DNA from 4 places in the Streptomyces sp. NPDC007095 genome. Region 3 is predicted to be linked to each of the others. Evidence: riboswitches for the same ligand, from Rfam matches in the RefSeq annotation. Region 3 holds a riboswitch; each other region holds the start of a gene.

Region 1 (2,182 bases), on a different contig from region 3:
GTCGACCGGTACCCGCCGCGCCGCACCCTCGTCACCGCGAGTGTCGCGCAGGGCGCGGCGCTGGCGGTGCTCGCCGCGTTCCAGGCGGCCGACGGGCTGAACTTCGGCCAACTTGTCACCGCCGCCGCCGTGATCGGTGTCGCCACCGTCTTCTATGAAGTCGCCTACCAGTCCACGCTGCCCAGGCTCCTGCCGCTGAACTCCATCGCCGCGGCCAACGGCCTGCACCAGGCGACGTATTCGGTCAGCACCCTCGCCGGTCCCGCCGCGGCCGGCTTCCTGGTCGGCCAGTTGGGGGTGTCGCCGACCCTGACGGTGGCCGCCGCGTGCTCCGCCGGTGCCGCCGTGAGCGGTCTGCTGTTGCGGGGCGTCAGGGCCCCTGAACAGCCTCGTGAGTCGGCGCTGAAGGCGATCGGCTCCGGGCTCCGCTACACATGGTCCCTGCGACCGATCCGGGACCTGTGCGTTCAGGCCGGCCTGTCGAACCTGCACGAGAAGGCCTTTCTGACCGTCTTCCTGGTGTTCGCCGTCCGTGATCTCGACATGAGCGGCACCACGGTGGGCGTGATCACCGGCATCGGCAGTGTGGGGGCCCTGATCGGTTCGCTCTGCGCCACCCGGCTCACCCAACGGTGGGCCGTCGGCGGTGTGCTGGCCCTGGGTGCGGTGCTGGCCGCGGTGGGTCTGCTGCTCGTACCCGCCGTCAGCCGGGCAGGCGGGTACGTCGCCGTGCTCGCGTCGGTCGCCATGGTGGTGAACGGCTTCGGTGTCGCGCTGTTCAACGTGTTCGCCGTCAGCCTGCGGCAGGCCATTCCGCCGGAGCACCAGATCGGTGCGGTGACCGCGAGCTACCGCCTCGTCGCCCTGGGCACGCTGCCCCTGGGAGCCGTCGTCGGCGGTGCCCTGGCCGACGCCCTGTCACCCGGCACGGCCCTGTGGGCCGTCGGGGTCTCCTACCTCGTCGTCTCCTTCTGGCTCACGTTCTCCCCCCTCCGCGGCGCTCGCACGCTGGAGGAGGCACAGAAGCTCGGTCGTACGACGGACACGCCCGAGTCCCAGGACGCGGACCGGTCCCCCTCGGTCTGAGAGCGGGGCCGGGGCCCGAACTCAACTGGGTTCCGCCACCGCTGACCCGCTGTTCACCCGGGATCGGCCACCTGGCGCGAGAGGAAGATCACGCCAGGTGGCGCGGTCTTGGCCCCGCACCCGACACGCGGTACGGTCGGTGCGATATCGATGACGGCAAGACGGAAGCCGGTGGGAAACCGGCACGGTCGCGCCACTGTGAACGAGAGGCTCCAGCCCGCTGGGACCTCTCGTGAGTCAGACCCGTAGCCGTCGTCCAGTGCACCACCGAGATGGGACGCGAACTCCCGAGGAGGTCCTGCCATGGCGCAGACCGTCGCCCAGCCGACAACCACCACCCCCGTCGTTCCCGCCAAGCTGCCGCTCAAGGCGATAGCTCCGTGGGCGGTCTTCTTCGGCATCCTGATGCTCGTCCTGCTGTACTTCGTCGGTGCCGAACAGGGCGCCACCTCCGTCGTCTCCGGCTCGGACGTCCACGAGTGGGTGCACGACGCCCGCCACCTTCTCGGCTTCCCCTGCCACTGACCGAGGGGAACCCCGGCACTCCCATGAACTCCGCGACGGTAAGAAATCTCCTCGTGCGGGGCATGCTCGCCGGCCTCGGTGCCGGCCTGCTCGCCCTGGTTGCCGCCTACTTCCTCGGTGAGCCGAACGTCGACAGCGCGATCAGCTTCGAGGAAGCCCACTCCCACGAGCACGAGATGGAGATGGTCTCCCGCTCCCTGCAGTCCACCGCCGGTCTCGCCACCGGCGTTCTGGTCTACGGCGTCGCCTTCGGCGGAATCGCCGCGCTCGCCTTCTCCTTCGCGCTCGGCCGCGTCGGCCGCTTCAGCCCGCGGGCGACCGCACTGCTGCTGTCCGGCTGCGCGCTGCTGGCCGTGTACGTCGTGCCGTTCCTGAAGTACCCGGCCAACCCGCCGTCGGTCGGCAACCCCGACACCATCGGCAAGCGGACCACCCTGTACTTCCTGATGATGGTGCTCAGCGTGCTCCTCGCGATCGCCGCCACCATCCTGGGCAGGCGGCTGGCACCGAGGATCGGCACCTGGTACGCCACCGTCGCCGCGGTGGCCGCCTTCGCCGTCGTGATCGGTCT
Region 2 (2,182 bases), on a different contig from region 3:
TCGGCATCCCCGAGGAGTTGGACCTCATGTGCGCTCATGGTCGGATTGGCGGCCCGCCGCACCCGCGCCTGCGCAAGCCCTTCCCGCGTCACCCGGTCCGCGTTCCCGTCGAGCATCGCGACCAGCGTCTCGCGGGCCGGCTCCGCGTGGACCTCAGCGCCGACGGCGACCTGCGCGAGGATCACGGCGGACATGCCCCAGTCCAGACCGGGCGGCCCGTCCTCGGCGTTGGACCAGTCGATGACCTTCGGGCCGTCCGGGGTGAGCATCACGTTGTCCGGGTGCAGATCCAGGTGCAGTACGCGGACGCCCACGTCACCGGAACCCCGACCGGGCACGGCGTGCAACGCGCGCAGCAGTCCGGCAAGCACGCCACCACCCTCCCGCGCGCCGATCTCCCCCGCCTCGAACGCCGCCAGCATGGTCGGCCCCGAAAGCCGCTCCATCACCATCTCGGTCCGGCTCGCCGCCCGCACGGCCGGCGTCGGATATCCGTGCTCCCGCACGTACTCCATCACCGCCGCCTCGGCCGCCGCGTCCCCCCACCCGTCCCGATCCCGCCGCACCACCCAGCCCCGCTCCCCCTCCACCTCGAAGACATCCGCCGAACGCCCCGAACCGATCAGTCTCCCCGTCCGCATGGCTCCGAACCTATCCGCCGCCACAGCCGCTCCTCAGGCGATTCCTACGGGCCGGTACAGTAAGCAGGTCGTCATCACACCCGTACGCGGAGAAGCCGGTGCAATTCCGGCGCTGACCCGCAACCGTGAGCCACCCACAGGCGTGGCAAGCCGGATCGCCTCGTCCGGGACGTGACCGGCTCGTGCCACCGGCAGCCCGCCGGTGGCCGGCACCGTCGAGGGATACGGGGCCGGAGCCGCTCGGGGCCAAGCCTGCGCCCGGTGCTGCCCGGCTTCCGCAGGGAGAGTCATGCTTGTTCGCCGCAGCGCCGCGGTACTGGCCGCCACCGTAGTGATCGGTACGGCCCTGGCCCCGGCCGCCGTGGCCGAGGGCGCCTCGCCTTCGCCTGCCCCGGCGATACCCTCCGGCCTCTACGGCACCACCGACCCCACCTACGACGGTGTCTGGCGGCAGTCCCTCGCGCTGCTCGCCCAGCACACCGTCGGTGTGAAGCCCGCGGCGAAGGCCGTCGACTGGCTGGCCGGGCAGCAGTGCGCGAACGGGGCGTTCGCGGCGTACCGCGCCGACGCGTCGGCGAAGTGCGACGCCAAGACGATGGTCGACACCAACAGCACCTCGGCGGCCGTGCAGGCCCTCGCCGCGCTCGGCGGCCACGGCGGCGAGACGGACAAGGCCGTCGCATGGCTGAAGTCCGTACAGAACAAGGACGGCGGCTGGGGCTACACCGCGGGCGGCGCGAGCGACGCGAACTCCACGTCCGTGGTGATCGGGGCGCTGGCGGGGGTGGGCTTGAAGCCGAGCGATGTCTCCAAGGGCGGCAAGTCGCCGTACGACGCCCTCGCGAAGCTGTCGATCCCGTGCGGCGGGGCCGACGGGGGCGCGTTCGCCTACCAGCCGGACAAGAAGGGCAAGCTCGCGGCCAACGCGGACGCGACGGCGGCGGCCGTGGTCGGAGCCCTGGGCAGGGGCCTCGCCGGTGAACCCCTGAAGCCCGTGGCCGACCCCCTCTCCTGCGGGACCGCCGACAGCGCCGGGCAGGCGGCCCGGAACGGCGCCGCGTACCTCGTCAAGGCGCTCGCCAAGGACCAGCACCTCACGTCGACGATGCCCGGCGCCAAGGACCAGCCGGACTACGGCAACACGGCGGACGCGGTCGTCGCGCTCGCCACCGCCGGGCACGGCGACAAGGCGGCCGACGCGATGCGCTGGCTGGAGGCCCACTCCGCGCAGTGGGCCGAGCAGAGCGGACCCGCCGCGTACGCGCAACTCGTCCTCGCCGCCGACGCGGCGACGTTCGACCCGCGCGACTTCGGCGGCCGGGACCTCGTCAAGCAGCTCAACGCCACCGGCCCCGCGCCCGCGTCCCTCCCGGCCGAGCCCACGGCCTCCTCCTCCGCGTCCGCCGCGGAAGCCACGAAGAAGGACGACAGCGGCGTCAGCGTCTGGTGGATCATCGGCGTCGGTCTCGTCGGCGGCATCGGCATCGGTTTCCTGCTCAGCGCCCGGAACAAGAAGCAGCAGCCGTGAGCCGCCGTCGGAC
Region 3 (2,182 bases):
GCGTACCGTTCGGGCTCCGAACGCCGGGGGCTGTGAGTGCAAGCGGCCACCGAGACCGGTGGGCCCGCCGCCAGTGCAGCCGACGTCAGCAGGCTGCGACGCCGAACAGGAACACCGGCCGCTTCCTCGGGAATTCCATTCGCCTTCGCCACGGCCGCCTCCGCACCCGCCGGTGATCCCGGCATCGCCCTCGAACCAGGTGCGCGAAGCTAGCAGCCTCGCCCGGTCTCTCCGTGGCGCCTGCAGCGCACGACGCGCCTCACCACGCCATCGGTCCAGGGCCGGGAACCAAGCGGCCATCGGCCCCGACTACATACAAATTGAGGTGACCGGGATTCGCGGGACGGCTCCCGTTTCGGACCGGCCCTGCGGGCTGGGGCACAGCGGAGTCGTTCATGCCGGTCGCGATCGCCAGGTCCGACGTACGGCGAGGGGGCCTGTCTGCCGCGGGGCCATGAAGAGGGGAGGGCGGAGAGGCCAGGAGAGCGGGGAGAAACGCTCGGCCCAGGGGGGCAGGATGCGGCCGGGCTCGCCGATGGTGTCGATGACATGGCAGATCCGGTGTCCGTCGATGAGGCGGTGGTGGGAGTGCTCGGCGGGAACGAGGCACACGGGGACCTCCTCTCGTGTGGCCCGATGTGATCTTGGATACCTGCGTGGCGGCGCAGCTGTGCAGCCGTGCGTGTTGGCCCGTACGGTGGGCAAGCCGTGGTGTTCGGGAAGACCGGTGACAGCCCTTCGCGGGGTTCAGACCGGAGCGGCCCTCGCCACTGTGATCGGGGAGTATCCATCCCAGTTGTGCACGGTCACTGTTCGCCGCCCGGCGGACGGGAAGGCCGGGACGGACACGCACGCACCCGTAAGCCAGGAGACCGGCCACGGCACTTCACGAGGTGATCCACGAGGTGCTGGAGCGTGATCGTATGACCCTGCCCACCGAGTCCACACACTTTCGCTGGAGGCGCGAGGACACCGTCCGTACCGCCGGGCTGCTGGTGGTGATCGCCGCGCTGCACGTCGTGGCGTTCGGCATCCTGTTCCTGCTGGTCGTGCCGGGGCACTACGAGGTCGGTTCCAAGGCGTTCGGGCTCGGCCTAGGGGTGACCGCGTACACGCTGGGCATGCGGCACGCGTTCGACGCCGATCACATCGCCGCGATCGACAACACCACCCGCAAGCTGATGGCCGACGGCAAGCGGCCGGTGTCGGTCGGCTTCTGGTTCGCGCTCGGTCACTCCAGCGTGGTGGTCGCCATGGCGGCCCTGGTCGCGGGAGGCGCACAGCTCGCCGGCACACTGCTCAACGACGACTCCCGTACCCACCAGACTCTCGGGGTCGTCGGCACGACTGTCTCTGGGACCTTCCTCTACCTCATCGCGGCGCTCAACCTCGTGGCGCTCGCCGGCATTCTGCGGGTCTTCCGGGCGATGCGATCGGGGACGTACGACGAGGCCGCTCTGGAACAGCACCTGGACTCGCGCGGGTTCATGAACCGTGTCCTGGGCCGCTTCACCAGGTCGATCACCCGGCCCGGGCAGATGTTCCCCCTGGGTTTCCTGTTCGGTCTCGGCTTCGACACCGCGACCGAGGTCACCCTGATGGTGATGGCGGGCAGCGGTGCCGCGGCCGGGCTGCCGTGGTACGCGATCCTGTGCCTGCCGCTGCTGTTCGCCGCAGGGATGAGCCTGTTCGACACGCTCGACGGCACCTTCATGAACTTCGCCTACCAGTGGGCGTTCTCCAACCCGGTGCGCAAGGTCTTCTACAACCTCACCATCACCGGCCTGTCCATCGCCGTCGCCTTCCTGATCGGCACCATCGAACTGGTCGGGGTGCTGCACGAGAAGCTCGATCTGCGCGACGCGGTGACCGGCTGGATCGCCGGGCTGGACCTGGACAACGTGGGCTATGTCATCGTCGGCCTCTTCGTCGTCGTCTGGGCGGCGGCGCTGGCGTACTGGCGGCTGGCCAGGGTGGAACAGCGGTGGTCCGCCCGTCTCGGAGCGGGTGGCTGACACTCGACGCGTGATCCATCCTCACGCCGCCTGTCCGGGTCGGCGAAGAGCAGGGACGCCGTGCTTGCGACCTCTTCGTCGCTGCGGCCTCTGCGCGAGAGCCGGGAACCGGACGGCGCCTGCATCCGACTCCTGAGAGGAGGGCAGGCCGAGCCGGACAGGGCGCA
Region 4 (2,182 bases), on a different contig from region 3:
GCCTGTGCCTGCATGGCCTGCGCGCGCCCTATCTCGGCGCCCTCGCGCGTCACGAACGAGTTCAGGGACATGTTCTGCGCCTTGAAGGGCGCGACCTTGACGCCCTGCCGCACCAGCCACCGGCAGATCCCGGCGGTCACGACGCTTTTGCCGGCGTCGGAGGTGGTCCCGGCGACGAGCAGCCCGCCGCTCATGACGTACGCCCCTTCCTGAGCAGCCTCTGTACGAGCAGCCTCTGTACGAGCAGCCGCCCGCCGGCACTCACGCCGAGGGCGAGCCAGCCGACACGCCGTGACAGCCGTACGGCCCGTTCGATGTCGTCGACGTGTACGGCGCGCCCGGCGCCGTTGAGTTCGGGCCGGTGCTCGACGCGGCCCCCGTAGGAGAGGGTGCCGCCCAGACGCACTCCGAGCGCCCCCGCGAACGAGGCCTCCACGGGCCCGGCGTTGGGGCTCGGATGCTTGACGGCGTCGGCGCGCCAGGCCCGTACGGCCCCTCGTGGACTGTCACCCGCGAGGGCGGCGAGCACGGCGGTGAGACGAGCCCCCGGCCACCCGGCGACGTCGTCGAGCCGAGCCGAGGCCCACCCGTACCGCCGGTACCTGGGCGACCTGTGACCGACCATCGCGTCAAGGGTGTTGACGGCCCGAAAGCCCACGAGCCCCGGGACTCCGCCCACGGCCCCCCACACCAGGGCGCCCACCACGGCGTCGGAGGTGTTCTCGGCGACGGACTCGACGACGGCGCGCGCGATGCCGTCGGCGTCGAGGGCCTGGGGATCGCGCCCGCACAGATGCGGCAGCCGCTCCCGGGCCGTCTCGATCTCCCCGTCCGCGAGGGCGCCACCGATCGCCCGGGCCTCCCGCCCGAGCGTGGTGCCCCCGACGACGGCCCAGGTGGCGGCGGCCGTCAGCACGACGGACGCGGCACGTGAGGGGCGTACGGCACGGGAAGCGACGGCGGCGAGTCCGGCGGCACCGCCCACACACACGGCGGTGTGCAGCGCGCCCCACCCGCGGTGGTCCCGCCACAGCACCCGCTCCACGGTGCCCGCGCTCCGCCCGAACGCGGCGACCGGATGCCCCCGGCGGGGATCGCCGAGCAGCAGGTCACCGAGGAGTCCGGCGGCGGCGCCGTACGCGAAGACGCGATCGGCACGCACGGGGTCAGCCGACCGTCAGGTCGGGTGGAACCGTCGCTCGCAGGGCACTTGGGCAGCCGCGCATGGCGTTATGTCCTCACTCAGGGTGTCCACGCCCTGGTTCGACGAGACCGGCGGGGAGAGTTCCTGGCTCCCGGGGAGTTCCTTCCCCGGTCACAGTGGCGGGACCGCGCCGGATTCACACCGGCTTCCTCTTCTGTCGCCGTACTTGGCTCCGGCAGTCCACCACGGGTTGGAAGACCCGTCAACTTGCTGTTGACCTGCGCGGGGAGAGTGTGCGAAGGCCCACATACAGGTGGGGTGCGGGACGGTGATCCGTCCCGCACCCCACTCGAAGTGGTGCCCGTTTTGGGTTACTTGCCGACGATCAGGAAGATGCCGTACGCCACCGCCGCGGCGCACGCCGCGAAGCAGACGTACGCGCCGGTGACCGCGAGGGTCGCGGAGCCGCCCTGGGCGGACGCGGACTCGCGCTTGGAGAGGCCGACGATGCCGAGGGTGAAGAGGCCGACGAGGCCGACGGTGGTCACGAGGCTGACTCCGAAGACGGAGCCGAGGGCTGCCCAGTCGATGTGCATGCTGTTCTGTCCTTACACCGTGGCCGGGCGGGTGGGCTCCGCGTCCGGGGACGGGATGGTGGTCTTCAGGTCGCCGGACAGGTCGCCGGTGACGGGGCCCGCGGGCGGCGGGGTGACGGCGGCGATCGCGGCGGTGACGACGCCCGCGGGCTCGGCGTCGACGTCGTTGACGTTGTCGACGGTGACCGGCTGGCGGCGGGAGAGCTTCCAGATGGTGCCGGCGCCGGCGACGAGCAGCGCGCCGGTGAGGACGATGCCCCACGTGCCCTGCTTGGTCAGGAACTCGGCGGAGGCGCCGGCCAGACCGGCGGCCGGCAGGGTCAGGCCCCAGGCGACGAACATCCGGGTCGCGGTCGACCAGCGGACCACGCCGCCCTTGCGGCCGATGCCCGAGCCCATCACTGCGCCGGAGCAGACCTGGGTGGTGGAGAGGGAGAAGCCG

What was found. A riboswitch is a leader RNA that binds a small molecule or an ion and turns the genes downstream of it on or off. The one in region 3 is predicted to bind cobalamin.
Region 1: another riboswitch for cobalamin. It lies ahead of ABZ656_RS09075 (CbtB-domain containing protein); the one in region 3 lies ahead of ABZ656_RS11920 (HoxN/HupN/NixA family nickel/cobalt transporter).
Region 2: another riboswitch for cobalamin. It lies ahead of ABZ656_RS45550 (prenyltransferase/squalene oxidase repeat-containing protein); the one in region 3 lies ahead of ABZ656_RS11920 (HoxN/HupN/NixA family nickel/cobalt transporter).
Region 4: another riboswitch for cobalamin. It lies ahead of ABZ656_RS09685 (cobalamin biosynthesis protein); the one in region 3 lies ahead of ABZ656_RS11920 (HoxN/HupN/NixA family nickel/cobalt transporter).

The regions. Positions count from the first base shown of each region.
Region 1 covers NZ_JBEYFS010000018.1:42,612-44,793, reverse strand. Annotated here, with positions in the region: gene ABZ656_RS09080 (MFS transporter) at 1-1,086, shown strand, start outside; cobalamin riboswitch at 1,207-1,355, shown strand; gene ABZ656_RS09075 (CbtB-domain containing protein) at 1,390-1,611, shown strand; gene ABZ656_RS09070 (CbtA family protein) at 1,635-2,182, shown strand, end outside.
Region 2 covers NZ_JBEYFS010000213.1:7,901-10,082, reverse strand. Annotated here, with positions in the region: gene ABZ656_RS45555 (phosphotransferase) at 1-641, opposite strand, end outside; cobalamin riboswitch at 690-819, shown strand; gene ABZ656_RS45550 (prenyltransferase/squalene oxidase repeat-containing protein) at 931-2,169, shown strand; gene ABZ656_RS45545 (SCO2322 family protein) at 2,166-2,182, shown strand, end outside.
Region 3 covers NZ_JBEYFS010000026.1:32,765-34,946, forward strand. Annotated here, with positions in the region: gene ABZ656_RS11915 (hypothetical protein) at 394-612, opposite strand; cobalamin riboswitch at 693-896, shown strand; gene ABZ656_RS11920 (HoxN/HupN/NixA family nickel/cobalt transporter) at 924-2,015, shown strand.
Region 4 covers NZ_JBEYFS010000020.1:6,327-8,508, forward strand. Annotated here, with positions in the region: gene ABZ656_RS09680 (cobyric acid synthase) at 1-194, opposite strand, end outside; gene ABZ656_RS09685 (cobalamin biosynthesis protein) at 191-1,162, opposite strand; cobalamin riboswitch at 1,262-1,404, opposite strand; gene ABZ656_RS09690 (hypothetical protein) at 1,516-1,740, opposite strand; gene ABZ656_RS09695 (inorganic phosphate transporter) at 1,753-2,182, opposite strand, start outside.